2 regions of the Paenibacillus sp. FSL R5-0378 genome follow, and region 2 is predicted to be linked to the other one. Evidence: a T-box and tRNA genes for the amino acid it is inferred to sense, from the RefSeq annotation. Region 2 holds a T-box; the other holds one or more tRNA genes.
What was found. The T-box of region 2 lies ahead of MKY74_RS28940 (valine--tRNA ligase). A T-box ahead of a tRNA ligase gene usually reads a tRNA of that ligase, here a tRNA-Val.
Positions count from the first base shown of each region.

Region 1 (9,672 bases), 410 kb from region 2:
CAGGCTTCGCCGTGTTCATGCTTGTGATCGCTCATTTTAACAAAAACCTCACTTATGGTTGGAATGGATCATACCACCGTATCGTATCACGTCCGCATGATCTGGTCAATTTATCCTCCTTGGGGTTGTCAGTTCAGCGCAGTGATCACTTTTTGCGATACGAGGACGTAATCGCTGGTCTTGGTGGCTTTAATGTAGAACCCCACTTTATATTTGCCCGCGCTGCTGAAATCATACGTAAAATCGTAAGTCCGGAACCAGAAATTATCCTTCTGGCTGCCGCTCACGTCCTGAGACTGGATATCCTTGATCTTTCCCGAAGGATCTGTAATAGCCACCTTTACGCTCGCCACATCGTCCGATAGGCTGTCCACCTGGCAGAATACGTTAAACTTGAGCTTCCCTTTATTGACGTTACCGAAGACGGTATCTCCATTAAACAGAAATATATGTACGTTAGGCTTAATGAATTCAACCTTGTTCGTATCTGAATTAAACTTTACGACCCCGTCAAACTCCCGAATCGGGACATAGGTTTTGCCGTCGATGATATAACCGCCGTCCTGGATTTCCTTGCCGTTCATCCACACCCTGACTTTTTGGGTAATTGAATCTGCAAACACAGAACCCCCCATCAGGGAAAAGGCGAATACGCATACCATAACTTTCTTCCAATTCATCTTGTTCGTTTCCCTCCATTTCCATCGTGATGTTGTATGTATATACGAAAAGTACAAACGCAAGTTGCGCTGTCCATACGGGCAAAACTCACATTTTTTCTCAAAAGTGAAGGAATTTTGTTCCAGGAATACAAAAAAAGCCCCACCTTGTGGGACTATAGCTCCAAATTTTGGTTCAGTTACTAATTTCTCTCCTTATTTCTTGGTTAAAATACAGGGCACCCCTTTGCCGATCGCACCCGGAACTCTCATCCGTGCCGCGTACGCCATTCCCCGGGCACAGGGCGTTTTACAGGCCTCGCATACGTCGGAGGTCACGAGCCTCATGCCTCGAATGACCTTTTCCCCTTTGGCTTGTGCCGGTTTTTTGCTTTTTCCCTTCGCCATGACAAAACCCCATTTCGCGCGTTTACAGCATATTATGGGGGTAGATGGAAATTGGGAACTGTGGTGTATAATGAAAGAAAAAAATACGAACGGCATGCTCGGCATGCCGCTCATTCACAGGAGGATCAACCGATGAGCTTGCAGCTTCAGATGCTGGGGACAGGCAGCGCTTTTGCCAAAAAGTATTTCAACAATAATGCCCTGCTCGGGGACGGGTCGTTCACTTTGCTGATCGATTGCGGAATTACGGCCCCCCTCGCCCTTCACCAACTGGGCAAAACGTTTAATGACTTGGATGCCGTGCTGATCACCCATATTCATGGCGATCATGTCGGCGGCCTGGAGGAGCTTGCCTTCCAGATGAAATATGCGTACCATCGCAAAATGAAGCTTTATATCGCGGAAGCTTTGCGTGATGTGCTGTGGGAGCACACGCTGAAGGGCGGTCTGTCCCAACCCGGCCAAATCACCTGCCTCGAGGACGCCTTCGATGTACATACGCTTCAGCCGGGAGTTCCCTGCCGCCTGTCGGAGCAAATCGAGCTGGAGCTCATCCCGAACCGCCACATTCCGGGCAAAGACAGCTTCTCCCTCTATATTAACGGCCGGATTTTCTACAGCGCGGACATGACCTTCGACCCTGGGCTGCTGGACAAGCTCGTAGGGGAACGCGGCTGTGATACGATCCTGCACGAGGTCCAGCTGGAAGGACCGGGCGAGGTGCATACGACGCTCAGTGAGCTGCTTTCGCTGCCGGAGCCGGTTCAGCGTATGATCCGATTGATGCATTATGCGGATAATAAAGACGAGTTTGTAGGAAAAACCGGAGAAATGACCTTCCTTGAGCAAGGGCACGTAAATACGCTGTAACCCTTGCTGGTCGATGTGGATTACGGGTGAAAAAACACAGCCGGCTGCAGAAAGATGAACCTTCTCTGCAGCCGGCTGTTATTTTTGGAAACATGACGCTCGTCTTTTATTCAAAAGTAGGCAAGTTATCGAGATTATTCGACGGATCGCCGTCGGCGTCCCCGCGGATGTACATCTCGCCGTCACGGCCTTTAAAGACGTTTACTCCGGCAATGGCACCCGCTTTTACTTCCTGCAGCGCCTGCTCGTAATCGAGCACCCGGCCCGACGACGTTTGAAAGGCCGTCAAGTCGCCGTCACCGTTCTTCTGTACTGCGATAAATTGTTCTCTTCCCGGGTTTCCCATCGATATCCACTCCTTAAGTTGTCATGATATATCAAGGTGACATATGGATATCGTTCCCTGAGAACATGGATTTATACGAAGAAACGAAGCCTACAGTGTTTTCTTCATACGGACATGCGGAATGCCCGCGTCATCGAACGGCTCCTTGGAAATGACCTCGTAGCCTTGTTTTGCATAGAACTGTTCAGCTTGGCACTGTGCATCCAGGATGGAATAGGCCAGCCCCAGTTCCCTCGCCCGCTCTTCCATCGCCATCAGCAAAATGCGGCCGAACCCGTGGGTGCGGAACTCGCGGCGAACCGCGATTCGCTGCATCTTGGCGGTATCGCTGTTATAATAAATGATCCGGCCGGTGGCCACATACTGATCCTTGTCCTGAAGGAGGATATGATGAACATTGTCGCTGATCACATCGTATTCGTCGATCTCCAGGTCGGCGGGCACGTTTTGTTCCTTGACGAACACCTCCTGGCGGATGTCCAGCGCATGTTCCAGCTGCTCGGGGGTCGTCACGTATACTATTTCTGCAGGCATCGGTTACCCTCTCTTTCATGCAATCAATATAAAAAACACGATTGAATCATTATACAAAAAAATGATTTTCCTGTATAGTTGACTCATGAGAGCTCTATGGAAGGGAGACCATGGATCGTTATGGGCATGACCATTGCGCTGATCGTCATTTTATCAGCCATCTTAATCTATTCTTTCATTTATGTCATCCAAAAAGGGTATTCGCGCAAATGGGATGAGGAATAAGAAAAACGTTTATCGACGAACACTCACGGAAGATAGGCCGCGTTTTGCGGAAGTTTTTCTTGCGATATAAGGAAACCGAATCTCCGATGTAAATACTTTCCTATATCTAAAAAAACAAGGGCCGGTGCAGTCGGAGCACGGGCCCTTGTCTTGTCCAAAGAATCAGGGCGGCGTAATAGGGCCCTTGGAATACACATCCTCGCTGACCGATTTGCCGTAAACGTCCAGCATAATCGGTGAATCGGCCATGGTTGAACCGGGCTTGATCGGCTCCTGCGCATCCGAAAACTCACCCGCGGGGGAGCATCCGGCAAGCAGCAGGCACATCCCTGCCGCGAGCAGCCCGCCTTTGTTCGGCATACCGTGCCACTCCTTCTGTTTCGAAATATACTTTAGTTTTCGCCCGTTTGGCTAGCTTCTAATCATGAGCGGCAAACAAATTGAGCATGCCATTCACCGTGAGCAAAATAAAATGATTGACAGCTAACTATGGCGCTGTTATTATATTAAATGTATCTGACTTATACGATCTGCTAGCTCAGCTGGGAGAGCACCATCTTGACAGGGTGGGGGTCAGTGGTTCGAGCCCACTGCAGATCATCTATAGAAACTCTTGAAGCTTAAGGCTTCAAGAGTTTTTTTGTTCACAATTAGCCGCAGAGTTTTGGCCCTGTCCCGTTAAGATAATCATCTATTTTGTTCCCACATGGACCTCCGCCGTGTTTGCGAAGGAAACCATTACATACGATATCTCAGGTTTCACATTTTCCAACAAAGGTGGGGTAACCAAATGGGTAAATTCTTTTTCCACGAACATGATCACCGTCGTGACTGCCATGTCCGCAGACCAAAACCAGTCATCCTTAAAAAAGAAATCAAGAAAACGATATTCGTCAAAGTGGACTGGGAGCCTGTAATCAAAAAGGTCCACAAAGAAAAGCATGTTTCCTGCCATAAGATTCACAAACAGCACCACCACTTCAAAAAACGCCACCATAAAAGATGCCACTGTCGCGATCACTTCGGTGGAGACATGTATTAATTCCGGATTTTTCGGATGAAATCAGCATGACACCTCCCTGATCGCACGCCCGGGAACTTGGTTCCCGGGCGGCATCTATTTTATAAATCACACCGAACATCCGATAACATAGATGTTACCCATTTTACATAGAGGAGGCTTATGATGGATATCCCTGCTTTATCGATGGCCATGAGCCAGTCCCGGCTGGCTCAAAATGTGAGCATCCAGGTGCTTAAAATCGCTAAGGATCAAGCCTCGCAGGACGGTCAATCCCTGGTCAAAATGCTGGATAGCAGCGCCGCACCCCATTTGGGAAACCGTCTAGACATCCGGATTTAACTGCTCGGCATTCTTTTCTGCCCCTCCAGACGGAGGGTTTTTTTATTTTTCAGCACAACTGTTCAAATTAAATTCATATTTTAGGTCCATATCCCCACCAATCAAACATCCGTTCTCTATCCAACAGACGAAAATTATCTTATGATAAAGATAGTTATTGATACAAAAGTCTTACCAGTATGTGGATACGGGAGAATAGTCTCATGGAAAAGGAAATTGAAATGGCGATCCGCCGCGGCCATCAATTATTCGTTCAAAATTTGGATGGTGAATCCATTACCGGCATCCCCGAGAAATCCGATGATCCGGGCACTTTAAAGATGCGGACGGTGTACGGCTCCATGTGGATTCCGCTGGATGAAGTCGGCTATCTGTCACGCCTCATTCATATTCGTTAATATTCGCTGCCCTGCCTGGGCGGCTTTATTTTTTTATATAACGATTAATCTTTCAGCTCGGAAGGTGCAGGAAAATGTGGTTCAGCAGCGCTTGGAACGGTTTATCCTTACATATAAGGAACACACTATGGAAGTACCAACGATTCTATAGGAAGGACGTGTGGCGATGAATACACCGAATGAAGAGGATCGTTTCCCCGGGGTCGACCCCATTCCGGATCCCGATCATGAAACGCCGTCATCCACGGACATGATTGAAGACGTGCTGGAAGAAGGGGCGCGGGAATTGAAGAAAGGTAAACATCCGTCGAACGAGGATTCACCGGATCATCAAGGGTGAAGCATTCCCTCACTGTTCTGGAGACGTATACGGGCACAAAATAACCCGATGCCGCCGTGGCATCGGGTTATCATTGTTTAAGAGCGCACTGAAGCGCTCAGCAGCGCCGCCAGCTTATCCGGGTAGTCGGTGATGATACCCGCTGCCCCTGCGTCGATAAGACGCCGCATTTCCTCTTCTTCGTTGACCGTCCATGGGTGGTATACCTTACCGGCCGCCTTCGCTCCCGCCACAAATTCAGGCAGCACCGCAAAATGGTAGGCGTGCAGGGCGTCGGCTTCAACGCTGCGGGCATATTCCCACGGCTCATACAGTCCCTCCATGTACAAAATGCCGGTGCGGATTTCAGGCGCGAGCTGCTTGCAGAGCCGCAGGGAATAGTGATTGAAGCTTGAGATGACGATCCGCCCGCTCAGGTTATAGCTTCTTACCAAGTCGATGACCTTTTCCTCAAGCCCTGCATAAGGTACCTTCGTATTTTTCAACTCGATGTTGACGACGGTCCCGGTGTCCTGAACCAGCTCCAGCAGCTCTTCCAGCAGCGGAAGGCGCTCCTCCGCAAAATCGGGATGGAACCAGCTGCCGGCGTCCAGCTTGCGCAGCTCTTCCAGGTCGTGGTCTTTGACCCACCCGCTCCCGTTTGTCGTCCGGGACAACGTTTCGTCGTGAATCAGGACAAGCCGGCCGTCCCGGGTTAACTGAACATCGGTTTCAATCCCTGTGGCACCAAGCTCCAAACTGCGGGCAAAAGCGGCCATCGTATTTTCCGGACATACCGCAGATGCGCCCCGGTGGGCAAAATTAATAATCGAATCCAACTTCTCACAACCTCCCGACTGGTATTCTCGCAAACCTTACCAACTTATCGTACCCGTCTTATGTAATGCGAGTATAAACCGTAGAGTTTACAAACCGCTCCATCCAAATTGATTCCTCTCTGATGATTGTATTTTATCATGGATTTATCCCGCATATAAGGAGGTATTCGATCATGATCGTGTTTGACGTCATCGTCCACGGAGAAGTCAAAGAAACCATCCGGCCGGCCACCCAGCGGCTGCAGCATATCCTCGCCTACGTCACCGAAGAGGCCAAGATCCTCAGCAAAAAATACGGAACGGCCGTTAACTTAAGCCGGAGAATCATTTATTGACCGGAAGGGGATCGGTACTCGATCGCCTTTTTTTATGTCGATACACGCTTTTCTTTTCTCGTCTCTACGCACGGATGGGCCTCAAGAACATGCTGCGCCTCGATGCTTCGCTCCTTACTGCACTCCACTATGACCATAAAATGCCCCTGAATCAGCAGCTTCTCATAGTTTTCTGCATCCCCTTCGGGGACGCCAATCCCCACCAGACTGACAATCAGCCCGTCGTTCTTCCCGCCGACTTCCGCCCCCCCAAGTTTGGCCGCTGCCGGTCCCGATGCCCAGGTGACTTGATCCCGCAGCGTCAGGCTGGAGGTTAAATCCCGGATTTCGCCGAACAACCCGCTGGTACCATGCCTGGACACGGGTTCTTTCAAGCCGGTATCCCGGCATACGATAGATAACTGTCTCTTGTCAAGGGCAAGCAGCGACACGTCCTTTTTGTCAAAATGACGCTCCCAAAGCGCGCTGACCGCCAGCGCCGTATCCTGTCTCGTCCGGAACAATGCGATCACGAGTTGGTTCATCCTCAATCCCTCCCAGGTTAAATGACTGTATGTAATTAGGTAAACTAACGCGGGCATAAAAAAACATCCCGGCCGAATACCGCCAGGATGTGTTGTGTTACGCCTTAACAAAAACAGGAGCTCAAAATAATGACCAAAAGGATGAAAAGGACCAAGATCGCTCCCGTCGATTTGAAAACTCCGCCTGGATAACCAACGCCGCCTACGACTCCGCTCATAGGTTTGAACCTCCTTTTTCATGGGGTCAACCTATATTATGTAGTTCACCTGCGGTTTGACTGTACGAATACCCGGATTGCCTCAAACGGTTACCGCTTCCAGAAGCGATGGCAGGAGCTCCCTGAATCATCCTTATGACATTTGGTTAATGGGTTGTAAAAGAGGAAACAGACCGTTACATAGGCTGGTCCATGAAGGCTGGGGGGATTTGATTGCTGCAGAGCAAATATTTTCGTACATGTCTGGGTATCATCGCGGCACTTTTAATTATTTATTTGGGTGCCAAAGTAAAGTTTATTTTCAATCCGATCGTGCTGCTGTTCAAGCTGCTGCTGGTCCCTGTGATGCTGGCCGGTTTCATGTACTACTTGCTGAGGCCCATCGTAAATTACTTGGAAAAGCACCACTGGAAAAGGTCGCTTTCGATTCTGTCGATCTACCTCGTGTTCGTTGGTCTGATCGCCCTGTTTTCGGTGCTGGTATGGCCAACACTGCGCGAGCAGGTGATCACTTTTGCCGAAAACGCGCCTTATTTCGTGGAAGATTTGCAGAAGCAGTTTGAGGCGCTTCAGAAAAACAGCTTTTTCGCCAGGGCGCTGCCAAGCGAGTCGGAAATTTATGCCCGCGTGAGTGAATATCTCAACGGACTGATTATGGCCGTAACGGATTCGATCTCCAATTTTATATCCGTCGTATCCAATGTCGTGGTCATTATTGCTACCGTTCCGATCGTGCTGTATTACATGCTGAAAGAAAGCAGCAAGCTTCCCCCTAAAATTTTGCACATCCTTCCACGAAAATACCGGAAGGAAGGGAAAGAAGCGCTGCGGGAAATCGATACGGCGCTCAGCAACTTTATCGTCGGCAGGGTCGTGCTGAATCTCATTCTAGGCGTGCTGATGTACATCGGCTTCCTCATTATCGGGCTTCCATACTCTCTGCTGCTCGCGCTGATCTCGATCGTCCTGAACCTGATTCCATACGTAGGTGCGATCATCGCTGCCATTCCGGTCGTTATCATCGGTTTTATCGATTCGCCTTCCGTTGCCGTATGGTCGCTCGTCGTGATCATCATCTCCCAGCAGATCCAGGATAATCTGCTGACACCGATTATTTACGGCAAGCAGCTGGACATTCATCCGATGACGGCGATCGTCCTGCTGCTGATCGGCGGAGACGTATCCGGGATCATCGGCGTCATTTTGGCCATTCCCGTCTACATGATTGCCAAGATCATTATCGTCCGGGGGTATGGGCTGTTTTTGGCGGAAAAGGTCGATGACATGAAAGAGTAAAGAAAAAAAGCATGCCGCAGGACCAATGTCTCACAGCATGCCACGTAATGACCGGACAACGCAAGTGCACTCCGCTTTCCGAAAAGTCCGGCCGTCCGATAGGGTCACCGTCTCCGCATTATGCGAGCTCAGGGTGGCCCTGTATGCTTCCAGACGGTCCTTCCGCCAGATCATGACCTCGGACCCGAACAACACGGCGTTATCGAACTGCCGTTTGTCCTTCATGATATATCCGACCGAATGAGGCGCGGCGTCAGGGGCATTTTTCCCTTCGGGAAGAAGCCGGATCGTACAAACCTCACCAAACGGCAGCTTCAGGTCGTGCGGCCCGAGCACGAGCCATTCGTTATGTTCATCCCATTTGCGAAGCGTCCCCTTGACCCGGGAATGCAGCTTGTCGTTGCACAGGATGGTAACCCGCCTGCCGATCCAGTTCTTCATGGCCCTTTCGCCTCCTTTCTCATGAAAATGAGTTACCTGTCAGGAATCGCCCAATCGACCGGCTTGATCCCATGGGCTGCTAAAAACGCGTTGGCTTTGGAAAACGGCCTGCTTCCAAAAAAACCGCGGTGCACCGACAGCGGACTCGGGTGAACCGACTGGATCACCAGATGCTTTTTCCGATCGATAAAAGCTCCTTTTTTCTGGGCATGGCTTCCCCATAGAATGAACACGACCGGCTTATCCCGCTCATTCAGCTTCTCAATGACAGCATCGGTAAATCGCTCCCATCCTAATCCTTTATGCGAATTTGCCTCGCCATCCCGGACGGTCAGCACCGTATTGAGCAGCAGCACCCCTTGCTCGGCCCAATGCACCAGCGTCCCATGGCTTGGAATCGGCACGCCCAAATCGCTGTGCAGCTCTTTGTAAATGTTCACGAGGGAAGGCGGAATCCGCACGCCGGGTTTGACCGAAAAGCTAAGGCCGTGGGCCTGTCCGGGTCCATGATAAGGATCCTGTCCCAAAATGACCACTTTGGTATCCTCATAGGGGGTCAGCTTGAGCGCTTTAAAGAGGTCCTCTTTCGGCGGGTACACTTTGTGAAGCTTGTATTCCTTGGCCAGCTTATAACGGAGTTCCTGAAAATAGTCCTTTTCGGTTTCTTCCTTCAGCTGCTCGTCCCAATCGTTATTAAATATCATGAAGCATTTCTCCTCTCTCGTAAATATATAAACCTATTTTTATAGAAAAACGTCTTCCGACGCACAATCAATGAAAGTCAGACCGCATTGAACGGCAGCTAAAAAAATAAGCCGGCCCCGATCCGGACCAGCTTACCCTGTTCATCTTGTTCCAATCCAATGCCGAGAACCGGGCTCGAACCGGTACGGTAGT
Region 1 covers NZ_JBBPAY010000001.1:5,810,372-5,820,043, forward strand. The annotation lists gene MKY74_RS26955 (DUF1292 domain-containing protein) at 1-35, opposite strand, end outside; gene MKY74_RS26960 (copper amine oxidase) at 129-680, opposite strand; gene MKY74_RS26965 (hypothetical protein) at 876-1,067, opposite strand; gene MKY74_RS26970 (MBL fold metallo-hydrolase) at 1,200-1,937, shown strand; gene MKY74_RS26975 (DUF3892 domain-containing protein) at 2,044-2,283, opposite strand; gene MKY74_RS26980 (GNAT family N-acetyltransferase) at 2,374-2,817, opposite strand; gene MKY74_RS26985 (hypothetical protein) at 3,205-3,402, opposite strand; tRNA gene MKY74_RS26990 (tRNA-Val) at 3,570-3,642, shown strand; gene MKY74_RS26995 (hypothetical protein) at 3,734-4,051, opposite strand; gene MKY74_RS27000 (YjfB family protein) at 4,226-4,405, shown strand; gene MKY74_RS27005 (hypothetical protein) at 4,609-4,803, shown strand; gene MKY74_RS27010 (hypothetical protein) at 4,970-5,143, shown strand; gene MKY74_RS27015 (glycerophosphodiester phosphodiesterase) at 5,221-5,961, opposite strand; gene MKY74_RS27020 (mechanosensitive ion channel protein MscL) at 6,135-6,296, shown strand; gene MKY74_RS27025 (hypothetical protein) at 6,329-6,820, opposite strand; gene MKY74_RS27030 (sporulation protein YjcZ) at 6,925-7,038, opposite strand; gene MKY74_RS27035 (AI-2E family transporter) at 7,252-8,334, shown strand; gene MKY74_RS27040 (hypothetical protein) at 8,365-8,775, opposite strand; gene MKY74_RS27045 (uracil-DNA glycosylase) at 8,808-9,476, opposite strand; tRNA gene MKY74_RS27050 (tRNA-Leu) at 9,640-9,672, opposite strand, start outside.
Region 1: it encodes a tRNA-Val, which carries the amino acid that the T-box ahead of MKY74_RS28940 (valine--tRNA ligase) is inferred to sense. The anticodon was not compared.

Region 2 (9,672 bases):
CCCTGTTGAACGGGTCACTCCATCCCTGCATCGAAGCAGGCACAGCCGATATCGGGGTACGCTTTGTTTCAACATCGCGGCGGTTGCTTCCGGAATTACGATCATCCGCCCATGCAGGATTCTGTGCAGCCGATCCCGCAACCGTCAGCTGTCCGCGGTCCTTCTTATCTTCAAGCTGGCGCCCTTGTTCTTCATCAAACCGGAACGTCATTCTCGCCTTGTTCACACCCAAACACCTCACCCTTGTCCGTATCTACTATGTATATATGATAGATTTCCAGAAGTTATGTTTGATTGTCCCACGAAAATGACAAGAGCAAAAAAAACCGTAATCCCCATCAGAATCAGGGAATTACGGTTTCTTCGGTCATGATCCTATGCAGCCCGTGCCCATCCGGCAGAGGCATTCCTTACATTGTCTTGGCGATTTCCGCCCCGACTTTCCAAATGTCGCCTGCCCCCATGGTCAGGACAAGCACCCCTGGCTGGAGCCGCGGCTTCAGATCGTTCAGGACATCTTCCTTCGTCGGCAAATAACGGGCACCCGCATTGCTGTTTTTGACGATCAAATCAACCAGCTTGGAAGAGCTCACGCCCTCGATCTGCTTCTCGCCGGCTGGCGAATAAATGTCGGTAATGATCACTTCATCGGCTCCGCCGAACGCACGGCTGAATGCATCGAGCAGGAAGAAGGTCCGTGTATAGCGTTGCGGCTGGAACACGGCGATAATCTTTTTGCCCGTAGCCTTGGCGGCGCTGATGGTAGCTTCGATCTCCGTCGGGTGATGCGCGTAATCGTCGATGATCAGAATATCGTTCTTCTCGCCGAGCACCTGGAAACGGCGTTTGGCGCCGTGGAACTTCGAAACGCCCGCAGCGATGGATTCGAACGGAATCCCGGCCTTCAGGCAGGCGATCACCGTGGCCATGGCGTTATAGACGTTGTGGCGTCCCGGAACCGAAAGCTCGACGGTTCCCAGCGTCTGTCCGTTATGCTTCATCGTGAAGGATGCGTGACGGTCGCCCAGGACCAGATCCTCGGCGGTATATTCCGCATCGGAATCGATCCCGTAGGTGGCCACATTGCAGCGGATCGAAGGAAGGATCGCGCGGATATTCGCGTCATCAGCGCAGACGACGGCCGTGCCGTCTTCCTTGATCTGGCTCAAAAACTGCACATAAGCGCTCTTCAGCTTCTCGAAATCGCCGTCGTAGTTTTCAAGATGATCCGCCTCAATGTTCGTCACGATGCCGAGCCACGGATGGTACTGCAAAAAGGAGCCGTCGCTCTCATCCGCCTCAGCCACCACGTAGTCCCCTTTGCCGGCTTTGGCGTTCGTGCCGACGTTCATAATTTCCCCGCCGATAATAAACGTCGGATCTGCGCCGCATTCCTCCATGGCGAGTGCAATCATGGACGACGTAGTCGTCTTGCCGTGTGCTCCCGCAACGGCGATGCCCTTGCGCTCATTCAGCAATCTGGCCAGCATTTGCGAGCGGTGAAGGATCGGAATGTTCAGATGCTCTGCCTCTCTTCGTTCCACGTTGTCCTTGGGAAGCGCCGTCGAATAGACGACCAAATCCGCTCCGTGAACCTGCTCGGCCGTATGGCCTATATAAATTTTGGCTCCCTTGGCAGCCAGTTTTTCCGTTAATTCCTGGGCAGCCACGTCCGAACCCGTGACCGTGTATCCCATTTCCAGCATAACCCGTGCGATGGCGCTCATCCCGTAGCCACCAATACCGATAAAATGAACATGTTCAGAATTCAACAGATTTTCACCAACCTTTTTCAGAATCGGTCTGACCCAGCAGGGCTGCCCGCACATCAGAAATCAAATACAGCGTGCCGGACACCACTGCCAAATCCCCCGGTTCTGTCCGTGACTTAAGTATGTCTAGCGCGTGTTTCCAATCCGGTTCTACGATGATCTGCAAACCTGGTTTGCCGTGAGAATGCTTCAGCCGCTCCACAATGTCCAGCAAAGCATCAGCGTCCATTTTTTTCCGGAAATCCGGCTCGGTCAGGATAAGCGTATCCACTATTGGAAGTATATGCTTCAAAGAGGACTCATGATGCTTATTTGACAGCATTCCCATCATCAAATTTAACTGTTTAAAGTGATAATGCCTTTGCAGGCTCTTGCTGAGGCTCTCCAGCCCCTCCGGATTATGCGCCCCGTCCAGAACAATCCGCGGAGAATCGCCCACTTCTTCGAGCCGGCCGGCCCACTTCGTATCCCGGAACCCCTTCAGCAGATCCTCATCGTCCATGACAAAAGCCATGTACTGCCGCAGCACTTCCAGCGCCATCATCGCGCCGGCGGCATTGGCAATCTGGTGCTCGCCCTTCATCCCGATGCTCAGATCCAGCTCGCGGAAAGGACCTTTGAAATGGAACGTCTGCAACGAACCGTCCAAACCGGTATATTCGTAGGTGAACTGCTCTCCCGCCAAATACAGCGTGGCGCGGCACTCTTCGGCTTTTTGCTTCAGCACCTCAATGACTTCCGGCTGGTTCACGCAGCTGACCACCGGAACGCCTGGTTTGATAATGCCGGCCTTTTCCGTGGCGATTTCCACAAGCGTATCGCCAAGAATATCGGTGTGGTCCATCCCGACATTGGTGATGATGGAGACGATGGGGTGAACGATGTTCGTTACATCCAGCCTTCCCCCGAGCCCGGTCTCCCATACAACCACGTCAGGGTAGCATTCCTCGGCATAATACAGGATCGCCAGAGCCGTGGACACTTCGAACATCGTCGGCGATCCGAGCTCCGTGGCCGCAATCTCCTGCACCGCAGGGTACAGTCGGTTCGCCAGGGAGAGCAGCACCTCCTCCGGAATGTCTTCCCCGTTGTACTGAAAGCGGTTCGTGAATTTGGTGATATACGGCGAAGTATACGTGCCTACCGAATAACCGCTTTGCAGAAGTACACGGGTCAAGTAAGCGCATGTCGACCCTTTCCCGTTCGTACCGGCGACATGAATGAATTTCAGCCTCCGGTGCGGGTTCCCGAACTTCTCCATTAACGTTTCGATCCGCTGCATCCCCGGTCGGATCCCAAACGGGATCAGACCGTTAATCCAATTCGCCGCCTCTTCATATGTGCGCAGAGAAGCCTCCCGTCCGGCTTCCAATTGATCCCCCATACCATTCACCTTCTGAATTTTAGTTAAGTTTCTGCTGCGTCGTGATCAGCCTCTCAGCTCTTCGATCCGTGCGATGACTTTGCTGCGTTTATCGGAATAGTCGGCCATCTTGGCCTTCTCCTCTTCAATGACTTTTGCCGGCGCTTTAGCCACAAAGCCTTCATTGGCCAGCTTTTTCTCCACCCGCTGCACTTCGCTGTTCAGATGCTGCAGCTCTTTCTCCAGCCGCGCAATCTCCTGGTCAATGTCAATCAGACCGGCAAGCGGCAGGTACAGCTCGGCACCGGTAATCACGGCGGTCATCGCCTTGTCCGGCGTCGTCAGGTCGAGACCTGCCGTAAAGCTCGAGGTGTTGCAGAAGCGCTGAACGTATACTTCGTTCCGGTTCACGATCTGCAGCACTTGCTCGTCGCCCGCCTTCAGCATCAGCTCGATCTTCTTGCTCATCGGAACATTAACCTCTGCGCGGATGTTGCGAACGGCACGGATGGCATCCATCAGCAGCGACATCTCGGCTGCAGCTTCGGCATCCTCGAAGGCTGGATCATACTCCGGCCATGCCGCAAGCGTGATCGTTTCCCCTTCGTGAGGCAGATGCTGCCAAATTTCTTCGGAGATGAACGGCATAAACGGATGAATCATCCGCAGCGTGCGGTCCAGCACATAGCTAAGCACCGACTGCGTCGTTTTCTTGGCGCTCACATTGTCTCCGTACAAAGAGAGTTTGGCAAACTCAATGTACCAGTCACAGAGGTCATCCCAAATGAAGTTATACAGGAGCCGGCCCGTTTCACCAAATTCGTAGGCATCTATTAGACGCGTAATGTCACGGGAAGTTTCGTTCAGGCGGTGGAGAATCCAGCGGTCCGCCGTGCTGAGCTCTCCGCTTATGTCAATGTCGTCATATGTGAATCCTTCCAGATTCATCAGAGCGAAACGGGAGGCATTCCAGATTTTATTGGCAAAGTTGCGCGCCTGCTCCACGCGTTCCCACCGGAAGCGCAGATCCTGCCCCGGCGTGCTGCTCGTGGAGATCATGTAGCGCATCGCATCTGCGCCGTACCGTTCGATGACGTCGAGCGGATCAACGCCGTTGCCGAGCGACTTGGACATTTTCCGTCCTTCGGAATCCCGGACCAGACCGTGCATCAGCACGTCCTTAAACGGAATTTCGCCCGTAAATTCCAGCGCGGTAAAGATCATCCGGGCTACCCAGAAATAGATGATGTCATAGCCCGTAACGAGCACGTTCGTCGGATAATAACGTTCCAGATCCGCCGTCTGCTCCGGCCAGCCGAGGGTAGAGAACGGCCACAGCGCCGAACTGAACCAGGTGTCCAGAACGTCGTTGTCCTGCGTAAGCTCGGTGCTTCCGCATTTGGAGCATTGAGTTACATCCTCATGGGCTACGTGGATCTCGCCGCAGGATTCGCAGTACCAAGCCGGAATCCGGTGTCCCCACCACAGCTGACGGGAAATACACCAATCCCGGACGTTTTCGATCCAGTTCAGGTACGTTTTCTCGAAACGATCCGGAACGAAGCGTACCCCTTTGCCCGCCTTTTGCGCCTCGATGGCTCTTTCCGCGAGCGGCTGCATTTTAACGAACCACTGCGTCGACAAGTAAGGCTCGACTACGGCTCCTGTGCGCTCGCTGTGCCCTACCTGGTGCACATGGTCTTCGATTTTGATCAGCACGCCGAGATCCTTCAAATCCTGAACGATCTGCTTGCGGCAATCGGCCCGGTCCATGCCTTCGTACTTCGCGGCCTGGTCATTCATCGTGCCGGTCTCGTCCATCACGATGATTTGCGGCAGATCGTGGCGCAATCCCACCTCAAAATCGTTCGGATCGTGTGCCGGAGTAATTTTCACGGCGCCGCTGCCGAATTCGCGTTCCACGTACTCGTCGGCGATAATCGGAATCTCGCGTCCGACAATCGGAAGCACGAGCATCTTGCCGATCATATCCTTGTATCGCTCGTCTTTTGGATGAACCGCTACCGCCGTATCGCCAAGCATCGTCTCAGGACGAGTGGTCGCTACCGTAATGTGGCCGCTTCCGTCCTTCAGCGGATACTGCAAATGATACAGATGGCCGTTGACTTCTTTATATTCAACCTCAATATCGGACAAGGCGGTTCTGGCGGCCGGATCCCAGTTGATGATCTTTTTACCGCGGTAGATCAGCCCTTTTTCATAGAGTTTCACGAAAACTTCGCGAACCGCCTTGGACAGACCTTCGTCAAGCGTAAACCGCTCTCTGGAGTAATCCAGCGAAAAGCCCATTTTGGCCCACTGTTCATGAATCGTTTCCGCGTATTGGTCCTTCCATTCCCACACTTTCTCCAGGAACTTCTCGCGCCCCAGGTCGTGGCGGCTAATATTCTGCTCACGCAGCTTCTGCTCCACCTTGGTCTGCGTCGCGATGCCCGCATGGTCCGAGCCCGGAAGCCACAAGGCGTCGTACCCCTGCATCCGCTTCGTGCGAATCAGAATATCCTGCAGGGTAAAGTCGAGGGCGTGCCCGATATGGAGCATCCCCGTTACGTTTGGCGGCGGAATCACGATCGTATACGGCTCCGCCTCGGGCTTCTGCCCGGCTTTGAAATACTGGCCGTCGATCCAGTATTTGTACCATTTCTTTTCGGCCGATTTCGGGTCATACGTCGTCGGCATCCCGGTTGTTGCTTGGTTTTCCTGGTCTGTCATATTGTTCATCCTCCATCACAAGATCAGCTTTGCCAAAAATACAAAAAACCTTTCGTCCTCAAAGGACGAAAGGCTGTTCTTTCGCGGTACCACCTTTGTTTTGCGACAGCAAGCACAAACACGCATGCCTTCGCAACACTTCGTACAGATAACGGCTGCAGCCGGCCGGCTCTACCTCCCGCGCTTTCGGCGCAAGTGCTCAAACCGACAACTTCCGGGCGACTTCGGACAGCTGCATCCTGCGGAATCTTCCAGCGCTGCAATTCCGCTCTCTGAAGGGCAATACCGCCTACTCTTCCCGTTCATCGTTTTTGTGAAGATGGTGAAATGGATCATTTTTCAGCGAAGCTGAAGCGTTTCATATCGCAAGAAAAACTTCGGCCAAATACGAGATGTCATCTGTACTTGACTTTCGTTGATTGTTTTTCTGCAAAACATATACTCCATAATAACGCGCTTCATGTCGATAGTCAACTTCCCTTGGCCCAAAGTGCAGGACCATTTTCCCGTGTTCAATCAGGCCGCATTCCGGGCACAAAAAAAAGAGCCCGGCGCCGTAAAGCGCCAGGCTCTTCTGATTGCCTCAAAATCGTTACGGGATATACAGAATTTGACCTTCCTGCACGGTCTGATCCGCCAGCCGGTTGTACAGCACAAGCTCCCGCGGCGTCAGCTGATAACGGTCGGCGATCGTCTCGAGCGTCTCCTCCCGCTGAACGATGCACAGCCGGACCTTACGGAAAGGAGTCTGCTCGGAGATACTGCCGAGGAACAGGTTCTTCCATTTGATATCATCGGCTTCAGCAGCACCCGCGCTGGCGACGGCATCAGCAGCCTGCTGCTCCTCCTGCGCCTGCTGGTACTCAAGCTCCTTGATCGAACGGCTTGAGGACAAGATCGAGGAAAAACCGATCGCTTCCTTCTCGCCGGACTCGGGTTCCTTCTTGCTTCCTAACGCGATCCGCATTTCCCGGTCTTCAGGCGGTTCTTCCTGCTGAACTTTATCCTGGAAAGCTCCAAACGGGAACGTAGGCTCGCTGAACGGGTCTTTACCCGCTGCGTTCAAATAGATGTCTTCTTCCTGCTCTTCATCTGCCTGAACCGCCGTCGCTTCCGGATGCAGCAGCTCCGACTCCTCTTCATGCTCAAAATGCCACTTGTTCGGGTACTGGGGCTCCGCTGTCCGGTCTGATGGTTCCTTGTCCGTATGTAAAGCGGATAATCCGGCCACCTGCGGCGGAGGCGCTGCCACTTCCCGCTCAGGTTCGCGGGCAGATTCCCATGCGGTAGACGGCGCAGTTTCGCGGGAATCGGACGCCTGAGGCACAGCCGCTTCCTCCGGCTCGGACGGAGGAACAGCAGCCGCTTGCCATGCGGCTTCCCAGGCTGCCGCTTCCCGTGCTTCATCCGAGTCACTGGTTTCCGCGGCTTCGATCGGAGCCTGTTCCGGCTGCTCTGCCTGAATTTGGGACTGAGGCGGCGTAAAGGACGGAGCCGGTGCGGTCCAGACAGGCGCAGGGTCGTCCGGCGGCGTGAATTCACGCTGTTCCGGTTCTGCCGAAGCCGGTTCTTCCTCCCGCTCTTGCGCGAAGATCGCCGCTTCCTCCGGAAGGTCCTCATCCGGTGCATGAACCACCGTGAATTCGTCCGCTTTCCAGGCGGGTGATTCCGCGGCCTGAGTCTCGATGCCGCGCAGAGAAAGAACGCCCGTAATATTCAGGCTCCGTTTGGACAGCAGGTCGACGTCAAAATTCTCGATTTCCACCGCAATGTCATCCAGCGAGGTTACCCGGTTCAAGGGAACCGTAATCTCCACTGGAATGAAATGCTCCAGCCGCTGCGTCCCTTCTTCCTCACCTTCGCTTCTGTACAGCCCCGACAGGAGCAGATGCCCGCGCAGACTGGCTTGTTCGTCCTGGCTGATCACTTGAATATGCGGAAGCAGCTCGATTTCCTCGAGTTCTTCGATACCCGCCACGTCTTCGTTTAAATGGATGCGTTCGTAAATGTCAAAGCGTAAACCGTAGGACTGGTCAAACACAAATAACGTCCTCCTTTTCGGCATATTTCTAACCGTGGGCCATCCCCACAGCACGAGCCAAAATCGTTACTCGTTCTATTTATATGCTTTAAAAAGAGGAGCATGCCAGTTTTCATATGATACTTAGGTTTACGCTCTCACAAGGGCTTTGAGACGCTCCATATCCTCGGGCCACGGATCGCTCACCTCAATCTGCTCGCGTGTGAGCGGATGGGCGAAAGAGAGACGCTCCCCGTGAAGCGCCTGCCTGCCGATGGCGGACATGCTTCCGCCGTACAAGGCATCGCCCAGCAGCGGGTGGCCGACATGACTGAGATGAACGCGGATCTGATGCGTCCTTCCGGTTTCCAGTTCCAAATAGACGAGGCTGGCTTGATTCCCGGCTTCTGCGTGGAGAATCCGGGTCACCGCAGATTGCCCTCCCAAAGACACCCGTCTGCGCTGCTTGTGATGGCGGTCCTTGCCGATGGGCAGGTCGATGACCTTCAGCTCCGCAGGGATCCGCCCCTCGACAAAGGCGGCGTAAATCCGCGAAATCCGCTTGCCGCTCATCTCCTTGTCCAGCAGAAGCTGCGCCCAGTCATTTTTGGCGTACAGCACAGGCCCGGTGGTATGCTGGTCGAGCCGATGAATATGCCTGACCGCAATCTCTTCCCCTTGCATCTGATAATGGGCGGCCACGGCATGATCCAACGTGATTTCGTCGGAGTGCCCATCCGGGTGAACCTTCATCCCGGCAGGCTTGTGAACGACCAAGCAGAAGTCGTCCTCGTACAGCACGGTGAGATCCGTCCAGATCGGCTCGATCCCCGCCTTGCGGGAAGCAAAAAGGGCCAGCCGAAGCCGGTCCCCTTTCCACTCGATGCCATTTGATGCCTGAAGCTGTCCAAGCAGCTTCTCCGGCATGCCTGCCTCGTTCAGCAGCCACGCCGCGGTCGCCGCTTCGCGGTCCGCGGCCGATGCGATTTTTTTGCCCGGAGCCAGCTCCAGCCATTCCCCGCGCCGGAGCCAGTGGTTCACGTTCACAGCTGCTTAAGGGCGTTGTAGTTGGCTTCAATCGTCGCATCGATGTCTTCGATGCTGTGGGCAGCCGATACAAACATCCCCTCAAATTGGGAAGGAGCCACGCTCACGCCTTCCTCAATCAGATTGCCGAAATATTTGGTGAAGCGCGGAATGTCGCTCGTCTTCGCCGTATCGTAATTCACGACAGGCCCTTCCGTGAAGAAAGGACATACCATGGAACCGACGCGGTTAATCGTCACCGGAATGCCGAGCTCTTTGGCATTTTTCACAAAACCGGCCTCCAGACGGGCTGCGCGCTCTTCCAGCAGGTCATATACAGCAGGCGTCAGGAGCTTCAGCGTCGTAAACCCAGCCGCCATGGCCAGCGGATTTCCGCTCAGCGTGCCCGCTTGGTAAATCGGACCGGACGGCGCCACTTTCTCCATAATTTCGCGTTTGCCGCCGTATGCGCCGACAGGCAGTCCGCCGCCGATGACCTTGCCCAGGCAAGTCAGGTCAGGCGTAATGCCGAACCGGCCTTGGGCACAGTTCAAATGAACGCGGAACCCGGTCATGACCTCATCAAAAATGAGCAGGCTGCCATATTTTGTAGTAATTTCGCGCAAGCCTTCCAGAAAGCCCGGAAGCGGAGGTACGACGCCCATGTTGCCGGCTACCGGCTCCACGATGACGCAGGCGATCTCCTCGCCAAAACGTTCAAAGGCAAGCTTTACGGACTCAAGGTCGTTATACGCGAC
Region 2 covers NZ_JBBPAY010000001.1:6,225,154-6,234,825, forward strand. The annotation lists gene MKY74_RS28925 (SPOR domain-containing protein) at 1-226, opposite strand, end outside; gene murC (UDP-N-acetylmuramate--L-alanine ligase) at 411-1,775, opposite strand; gene MKY74_RS28935 (bifunctional folylpolyglutamate synthase/dihydrofolate synthase) at 1,780-3,156, opposite strand; gene MKY74_RS28940 (valine--tRNA ligase) at 3,202-5,868, opposite strand; T-box leader at 5,927-6,183, opposite strand; gene MKY74_RS28945 (LysM peptidoglycan-binding domain-containing protein) at 6,461-7,909, opposite strand; gene MKY74_RS28950 (RluA family pseudouridine synthase) at 8,039-8,935, opposite strand; gene hemL (glutamate-1-semialdehyde 2,1-aminomutase) at 8,932-9,672, opposite strand, start outside.